One region of the Cumulibacter soli genome, then DNA from elsewhere that is predicted to be linked to it. Evidence: riboswitches for the same ligand, from Rfam matches in the RefSeq annotation. Region 1 holds a riboswitch; the other holds the start of a gene.
The links. Region 1 has a riboswitch for thiamine pyrophosphate ahead of E1H16_RS17195 (thiamine ABC transporter substrate-binding protein). Riboswitches for the same ligand answer to the same signal wherever they lie in the genome.
Positions count from the first base shown of each region.

Region 2: it holds a riboswitch for thiamine pyrophosphate, as region 1 does, so the genes downstream of both, thiC (phosphomethylpyrimidine synthase ThiC) here and E1H16_RS17195 (thiamine ABC transporter substrate-binding protein) in region 1, are expected to answer to the same signal.

Region 1 covers NZ_SMSG01000009.1:56,098-60,611, forward strand. Annotated here, with positions in the region: gene E1H16_RS17190 (ABC transporter permease) at 1-1,307, opposite strand, end outside; gene E1H16_RS17195 (thiamine ABC transporter substrate-binding protein) at 1,369-2,424, opposite strand; TPP riboswitch at 2,479-2,584, opposite strand; gene E1H16_RS17200 (hypothetical protein) at 2,650-3,555, opposite strand; gene E1H16_RS17205 (adenosine deaminase) at 3,666-4,514, shown strand, end outside.
Region 2 covers NZ_SMSG01000003.1:123,085-127,598, reverse strand. Annotated here, with positions in the region: gene E1H16_RS07370 (HNH endonuclease signature motif containing protein) at 1-603, shown strand, start outside; gene E1H16_RS07365 (hypothetical protein) at 832-1,428, shown strand; gene thiD (bifunctional hydroxymethylpyrimidine kinase/phosphomethylpyrimidine kinase) at 1,526-2,389, opposite strand; TPP riboswitch at 2,420-2,527, shown strand; gene thiC (phosphomethylpyrimidine synthase ThiC) at 2,525-4,255, shown strand; gene E1H16_RS07350 (MFS transporter) at 4,260-4,514, shown strand, end outside.

The DNA of each region.
Region 1 (4,514 bases):
GCGGCTTGCCGCAGTCGGTCGTCGATCTGCTGCAACGCCGGAGTGAGCGTCCGCACGACCAGCGGCAGAGCGACGGTGGCCTGCGCGATCGGGATCAGCACCGACGAGGTGCGAAGGTCCAGCGGGGGGTTATTCAGCGTGATGTAGAAGCCGTAGCCGACGGTCACCGACGAGACACCCAACGGCAACATGAACACCGCGTCGAAGACCTTGGTCGCGCGACGACCCCCGCGGGTTGCGCTGGCGCGCGACAGCACGAAGGCGACCAGAACGCCCAGTAGGACAGCGATCACGGTCGCGTTCGCTGCAATGATCAACGAGGCGCGTAGCGCCTGCGTCACCGGAGCCAACAGTGCCGGATTCGAGTCCTCGTCGGCGAGCGCTACGTAGTTCTGCAGCGTCCACTGCCCGCCGCGCTGCAACGAGCGCACCACCAGCGCGAGAATCGGCGTGAGAAGGAATGCCAGGACAATGACCAGCACCGTGAGCACGGGCCATTCGCTCCTTCGCGGGCGTCGCCGTACGACACGCACGGTCGGGTTTGGCGCGACGCCGCGACGCCAGCGGCCAATGAACGCGAGTAGACCGAGCACAACGACCAGTTGAAGCACGGACAGTACCGCGGCGGTCTTCAGATCAAGGAAGTGCGCGGTCTGCAGGTATATCTCGGTTTCGATCGTGCCGTACTGCAACCCACCCATGGTGAGTACGACGCCGAACGCGGTCGAGCAGAACAGGAACACCACCGATGCCGACGAAACGATCGCCGGACGTAGCGCCGGAAGTGTGATGGTCCGGAACACGGTCATCGGTGAGGCGCCGAGAGCGGCCGCTGATTCCTCGGCGCGTGAATCCAGTCCCTGCCAGCTGGATCCGACGGTGCGCGCCACAAGGGAGATATTGAAGAAGATCAGCCCGAGGATGATCGCGATCCAGGTGCCGTCCAGGCCGAGGAATCCGAGCGGACCGGCTTCGTTGAGCAGGCTGCGGAACGCGACGCCGACCACAACGGTGGGTAGCACGAACGGCATCGCGACGATCGCGCGCAACAGGCCGCTTCCCGGCAACCGTAGGCGATACAGGCAGTACGCCACAGGCACGCCGAGCAGAACCGACAGCACCGAGGCCACCGCCGCCTGCGCGACGGTCAGCCAGATCAGCCGCAGTATTCGCGGGCTGCTGAGCGTGTCACCGAAAGCCGACAGGTCGAGCGCACCGTCAGTGAAGAACCCGCGTTGCAGCATGCCGCCGATCGGCAGCAGGAAGAAGACTGCGAGGAAGGCGATCGGGATCGCCGCGATCGCCACCAGCACCCACGTCGGGACGCCGACCTTCGCGCGGCTCGGTGTACCGCGGGACTGCTTCGCGCTAACCTGCGGTGACGTCGGCCCACTCCTTGAGCCAGGTATCCCGATTCGCCTCGATCTCCTTCGGATCGACACTCAGCGGATCGGTGGCCAGTGGCGCGTGCTCCGCCCACAACTCAGGCAGCGCCGCACCGCTCGCGGGATACATGAACATGGTGTCGGGGATCGACTCCTGGAACGGCGTATCGGCCAGGAAGTCAATGAATGCTTCAGCGCCCTCGGCGTTGTCAGTGCCGGCAATCACACCGGCGTACTCGATCTGCCGGAAGCAGGTGTTCAACACAGCCGAGGTCGTCGGCTCACTCTCCCCCTCGGGGATGGTGAAGGGTGGCGAAGACGCGTACGACAGCACGATCGGGCGCGCACCCTTACCTTCGCCGCCGGAGAAGTCGACCGAGTAGGCGTCGCTCCATCCGCTCGTGAGTTTCGCGCCGTTATCCATCAGTTTCGTCCAGTAGTCTTGCCAACCGTCCTCGCCGTACTGCGCGATGGTGGCCAGCAAGAATGCCAACCCTGGCGAGGATGTCGACGCGGCGGGAGTGACGAACAAGTCCTTGTACTTCGGATCGATCAAATCGTCCAGTGACGTCGGTGGATCTATGTCATGTTCGGCAAACCAGGCATCGTCGACGTTCAAGCAGACGTCACCGTAGTCGATCGCGGTGAGCTGGTCCTCGGCGCCGGGTAGCGCGAGTTCCTTAGCCTCGTCGGTGGCGGTGCTCGCCACGTAGGGCTCAATCACGTTCGCGTTGACGACCCTCATCCCATATGTGTTGTCGATGCCGTAGATCACGTCGGCGGTAGGCGAATCCGCGGTGAGGATGAGTTTGTTAGCTACCTCCCCAGCGTCGCCGGCGGTCTGCACCTTCACGGTGTATCCGGATTCTTCCTCGAACTGCTCGATCAGCTCATCCGGTGCGCCCCACGAATCGTGGCTCATCACGGTGATGGTTTTCGAGTCATCATCGCCGGCCCCTGAATCCACACCGCATGCGGTAAGGCTGGCGGCGCCAGCAATAACCACCAAGCCGGCGACTGCTGCGCGTTGCTTCGACATATGTTCCCTCCGTCAACAGCGAGGGAGCCGGACTGAAGCCACGGGGGCATCGATTCCGACTGAGTCCCGACTTCCTCCACCGGTCCTAACCGGGTCAGGTTCGAGGGTCTGCGGTCCGTCCGCACTCTCAGCGCCCTGCGGCGCTCCCCTGTCGTATGCGCCCACCAATATAGCCCGAGCGCCCGGCGACCGTGTCGTCGCCGGGCGCTCGAGGGTTACCGGCTGCTACTCAACCAACAGATAACCGGTTCCGGCCCAACCGAGGCTCAGCGAGTACGCACCTTCGGCTTCGATCGTCCAGATCGCCGAGTCGCCGGAGCCGATGATGTCCTTGGACGAGATCGTGTAACCGGCGTCTTCGAGCGCGGCCACCCACTCGTCGTACGCCGCGGCCGGATCGTCCGCTTCGAACAGGCCGGAACAGGTCGAACCGGAGCAGTATGTCGCGCTGCTGATAGTCACGCTGGCAGGTACTGGGACTTCCTCGGGTAGCGAGTCCATGCCTGAGTCATCGGAGCCACCGCTCCCGCCGGTATCGCCGCCATCACCGGCGCCACCGTCGTTGGAGCCGCCATCCGTGCCCGCGTCGGCACCGGAGTCTGCACCATCGCCGGATCCGTCCTGCGCATCTTCCTCTGCCTGGTCCCCCTCGGACTGTGCCGGTTGAGACTGTTCGGAGCCACCACCGCCGGCGCTCTTATCATCGTCGCCGCTATTGACCAGCAGAAGCACGGCCACGACCGCGCCGACCACGATGATCGCGATGCCGACGATCCACGGCAACGTGTTGTTATTGCGCGGAGGTTCTTCCCATCCGGGACCCGCCGGCGAGGATCCGCCGGTCATCGTCGCGGCCGAGAGTGACGCGTCGTACGCCGCCGGCATTTGTTCGGTCTGGTAGCCCGACTGCTGATAGTCCTGGTTCTGCGCGGCGTACGTGTCGTATTGCTGCTGGTACGGATCGGTCTGCGGAGCCTGGTACGGATCCTGCTGGTGGGAATCCTGCGGATGTCCACCCGCCTGCGCGCCGTCCCATCCACCCTGAGGCTGATTCCACCCCTGCGGGGTGCCGCCCGTGCCGTATGGGTCGTGGTTCGGACGGCCGCCGGGACCTTGCGGGGGCATGGACATCGTGTTTCAGCCTCAGTTCATAGTCATCGTGAGTAGTCGCACGGCAGCTCTCCGACTCTCAGTCCGTCGGCTCCGCCACCTCGCGGTCTTCATGCGACAGACTAGAGGGCATGACGGTTCCCCAGGAACACCCGCTATCGGAGTTCATCGCGAACTTGCCGAAGGCCGAGCTACACGTACATCACGTCGGCTCGGCGTCCCCGGAGGTTGTCGCTGAACTGGCCGCGCGGCATCCGGACGCAGTCGTGCCAACCGACCCTCAGGCCCTGGCGAAATACTTCACCTTCACCGACTTCGCCCATTTCATCGAGTTGTACCTCTCAGTGGTCGATCTCATACGCACTCCAGAGGACATTCGCTCGCTGACCTACGGCGTCGCTCAGTCGTTGGCGGCGCAGCAGGTGCGGTATGCGGAGTTGACCTGTACTCCAGAGACATCGGTGATCCGCGGGATCGCGCCCGAGGCGTACGTCGAGGCAATCGAGGACGCTCGGGTTGCCGCACACCGAGATTTCGGGCTGGAACTGCAGTGGATCTTCGACATCGCTGGTGAGAACGGGATTCCCGGAGCCGACACGACCCTGGCGGTCGCACTCGATCACGGTCCGTCCTCGCTCGTCGGCTTCGGTCTCGGCGGTCCCGAGATCGGCGTACCGCGGCCGCAGTTCAAACCGCACTTCGACGCCGCACGTTCGGCCGGGCTTCGCTCCGTCCCCCACGCTGGTGAGTCAACCGGGCCGCAGACGATGCTGGACGCGATCGAGCATCTGGGCGCCGAACGGATCGGTCACGGTATCGCAGCCGCCACAGATCCGGCCTTGATGCAGTTGCTCGCCGAGCGGGAGATCACCCTCGAGGTATGCCCCACCTCGAATGTGGCCACCCGCTGCGTCGACTCGCTAGCCGCGCATCCGTTACCGACACTCGTGGCCGCGGGCGTGCCGGTGACGATAAATAGC
Region 2 (4,514 bases), on a different contig from region 1:
GCATCGCCGTCCTGTAAGGCATCCGGGCGTGAACGCTGCGCACCGCGAAAAGACGGTCCAGTCGATTGTTGCCGCAGGATTCGACCCTCACTTGCTCGACAACCACGTGCAAGTACAGCAGGGACGCCTGAACTCTGCGATGTGTCGCAGGACGCCATCGCGGACAGTCACGGACCGCACGGGCCCGGGCAGCGGTACCGACCCGCGACCGTCCGCGGTCTCGGCTCGATCTCCGACGACCTCGCCCACGCCCTGTTACAGAACGCCGACCTACGCCGCATCCTCACCGAACCGCGCACCGGGCAGCCGCTCGAAGTCAGCAAGCGCCGTCCCAGTCAGGCCCTTCGCGACGCGATCATCAACCGAGATCGCCAATGCCGGTTCCCCGGCTGCACCCGCACCACCGATGCGCTCGACCTCGACCATGTAATCGCGTTCCGCGAGGGTGAGTCCGCTGCCGGACAAACCACTCCGCAGAATCTGCACGCTCTATGCCGTGCCCACCACCGCGCCAAACACCATCTGCATTGGAGCCCCGTCATGAACGACGATGGGACTATCACCTGGCGCAACAACCTCCTTAGCCTCTCGGTCACTACCTGAGCCGGCATCCACACTGAATCCGCGCCGCCAGCAGCAGTCCGCTTGTACGCAAGACACCGACGGGTGACCGATCTGCGCGCCTCGGCGCACGGAAGCCGCTCGATGGCGGAACTACTAGCAACAGTGTTGCGCCCTGACTCAATGCCCAGGGCTCAGATCCGCGCCAGGGAACATTCGGGGCTGTGGATAACCTCGAGCGAGGGGTGGCTGGGGTCGAGGATGTCAGCTATGGGAATTCGCTATTACGGCTGGCCGCTACGGACCGACCTCGACTTCGCGGCAGCACTCAATGACCCGTGTTCGGCATCTCGCGTCATCGATCAACGCGAGGCCGCCCACGCTCCCCACAACTGCGTGGGTTTGGACAAAGCGCACCTGATGCTCTATCAGTACTTCACGACAGCGACCAGCATCGAGCCCCCACTGGCCGACCCGACAATGCGTTTCAGGGAGTCGCGCCCTAACGAGCCCGATGCGAAGCTTCGCGATGTGCTCGATCCAGAAGCTTTCTCCGAGTGCGAATGCGTCGCTGCAGGCATGGTGACGGTGATGCCCCGACCGGGCGCGATACTGCTCACCGGCGACGCTGTGGGTCGATGGAGCCCCAGCGGTGTCGCTCCGTACTTCGGTGTGGTCCGCCGCGAGTACGTCAACCTCGCCGCCGCGGACTTCCTGACCGTTGACCTCAACGAGTTGGAGCACACGTGCGACGTGCTTTTTGGTGACGGCCACGGCTCCTACTGCCGCTCACAGTTTGCCGAGTTTCGTGACGCTATCGTGCGGTTCGCTGCGGAAGACGCCGGTTTCCTTTACTCGATAACCTAAAGACTGGCAGGTAACGCGTTGGCGGTCGGCTATGCGCGCCAACTGCCAGCGGCAGTCAGCTTGATGGTGGCCGGTGGGCGATTGCACTGCGAGCGACTCAGTGCCAGCGTGGCTGCTCGTGGAAGTGATGGACCGGACCTGAACCAGAACCGACATGCAGATCCTCGCCGTGTCGTAATGCCTCGGTCAGCCACGCCTTCGCCTCACGGACCGCTGGCAACCATTCCGGGTGGCGCCCTCGCAATGCGGCGATCGCTGAGCTCAGTGTGCAGCCTGTCCCATGCGTTGCGGTTGACTCGATGCGAACAGCGTCCAGTCGCGCGAGCCCCGAAGAATCCATTCGCGACGAATCTGCCCAGATGTCCGTGCACTCCGGAGCATCCAGGTGTCCACCTTTCAGCAATACTCGCGATGCGCCGCTCTCAAGGAGCATTAGCGCCTGATTCTCCATCTCTGCAACGGAAGTGGCCATCGGTCGATCGAGAAGCACGCCGGCCTCGGGAATGTTCGGCGTAATGACAGCGGCCCGCGGCACCAACGCCCGAACGGCGTCGATCGCATCGTCGGCAAGTAGTTTGGACCCGGTCGTCGACACCATCACCGGATCAAGCACCACCGGCACCCGCGCGAGCGGTCCGTCATAGAGCAGATCCCCTACGACAGAGGCGATCGAGGCCGATGCCAACATGCCGATCTTCACGACGTCCACGCGCACATCAGCAACGAGCGTCTCGAGTTGCGCACGCACCACTCCGACCGGGATCTCATGCACCAGACGCACCCCTTGGGTCGACTGCGCCGTCAACGCCGTGATCACACAGGTGCCGTACGCGCCGAGCGCGCTGAAGGTCTTGAGGTCGGCCTGAATACCCGCCCCGCCAGACGGGTCGGATCCGGCGATCGACAAGGCGATCGGCGGCTTGGGCAGTGGGGCGTTGAGTGCGTGATCAGCGGGGGCCATGTCCGCACTCTAACCACAGTGGTTACCATCGAGGCACCCCACGGGAGCCCGGGCACGGGCTGAGATCGGACTGACGCCGTCCGGACCGTTCGAACCTGTCCGGGTCATACCGGCGAAGGAAGAGGAGGCGCCGAAGTGCGTACCCCACATCAGTCCGAAGTCCATCCCCAGCACCGCGCGGTCACCGTCGGCGACTTGCAAGTGCCGATGACTGCCATCAGCCTCGCCGACAGTCCCGACGGCACGCCCAACGACGACGTGCTGATCTACCGCACCAGCGGGCCCGGCTCCGATCCACGGGTCGGCCTGTCGGACGTGCGCGGGGCGTGGATCGCGGCCCGAGGCGACGTCGAGCCGTATGCCGGCCGAGGGCGAAACCTTGCGGACGACGGGCGGGCAGCTGTGCGCCGCGGCGAAGCCTCCCAGGCCTGGCGCGGTACGCGCCGTACCCCGATGCGTTCGACACCAGGGCGCACGGTGACTCAGATGCACTACGCCCGCCGCGGGGAGATCACCCCCGAGATGCGATTTGTGGCGTTCCGCGAGGGATGCAATCCAGAGCTGGTGCGCAGCGAAATCGCGGCGGGTCGCGCAATCATCCCCGCAAATATCAACCATCCCGAGTCCGAACCCATGATCATTGGTCGTGCATTCCTGACCAAGATCAACGCGAACATCGGCAATTCGGCCGTCACCTCTTCGATCGATGAGGAAGTCGAGAAACTCACCTGGGCGACTCGTTGGGGCGCTGACACCGTCATGGATCTCTCCACCGGCAATGACATCCACACCACCCGCGAATGGATTGTCCGCAATAGCCCGGTTCCGATTGGCACCGTGCCGATCTACCAAGCCCTGGAAAAGGTGGATGGGGACCAGAGCGCGCTGACCTGGGAGATTTTCCGCGATACGGTCCTGGAGCAATGTGAACAAGGCGTGGACTACATGACCATCCACGCGGGCGTTCGGCTGGCCTACGTGCCACTCACCGCCGACCGCGTCACCGGGATCGTCTCTCGTGGCGGCTCTATCATGGCCGGATGGTGCCTAGCTCATCACGAGGAATCATTTCTATATACGCATTTCGACGAACTGTGCGAGATCTTCGCGCGGTATGACGTTGCGTTCTCCCTCGGCGACGGTCTGCGTCCGGGGTCGATTGCCGATGCCAACGACCCCGCTCAATTGGCCGAACTACGCACGCTCGGCGAACTCACCGCCCGAGCATGGGAGTATGACGTTCAGGTGATGGTCGAAGGTCCGGGACACGTCCCGCTGCACTTGGTCAAGGAGAACGTGGACCTGGAACAAGAGTGGTGCCACGGTGCACCGTTTTACACCCTCGGCCCGCTGGTCACCGACATCGCACCGGGCTATGACCACATCACCTCCGCGATCGGCGCCGCGACCATTGCGCAGCACGGCACGGCAATGCTGTGTTACGTCACGCCGAAGGAGCACCTTGGGCTGCCGAACAGGGACGACGTGAAGACTGGCGTCATCACCTACAAGATCGCCGCGCACGCGGCAGACCTCGCGAAAGGGCACCCACGCGCCAGGGAGCGCGACGACGCGCTCAGCAAGGCGCGGTTCGAGTTCCGCTGGCATGATCAGTTCGCGCTCTCCCTCGACCCAGAGACCGCGGCCAACTTCCACGACGAAACATTGCCCGCGGAGCCAGCAAAAACGGCACATTTCTGCTCGATGTGTGGGCCAAAGTTCTGTTCGATGCGCATCAGCCAAGACATCCGCGACGCATACGGCTCAGCCCAGGAGCAGCGCGCCGCAATCGAAGCCGGGTTGGCGGCGAAATCGCGCGAGTTTGTTGAACTGGGCGCAAGCGTCTACGTCGACGAGGCTCGGTAACCCGATGAGCCTTGTCCCCGGTCTCCCCGCGCCCGGACGCGCCGCCGTTCGCGCTGGAGTCGTCGGCAACTTCGTCGATCAAATCAACATCTTCCTCCCCGTGGTGGCCCTCGCACCTGCGTTGGCGACACTGGCTGGTCCGCACGCTGGCGTCACGGCCGGCGCGGTGGTTATCGTCGCCACGCTGTTGGGCAGACCGATCGGCGCGATGATCTTCGGCCGTATTGCCGACCGGATCGGTCGCACCAGAACGACCAAG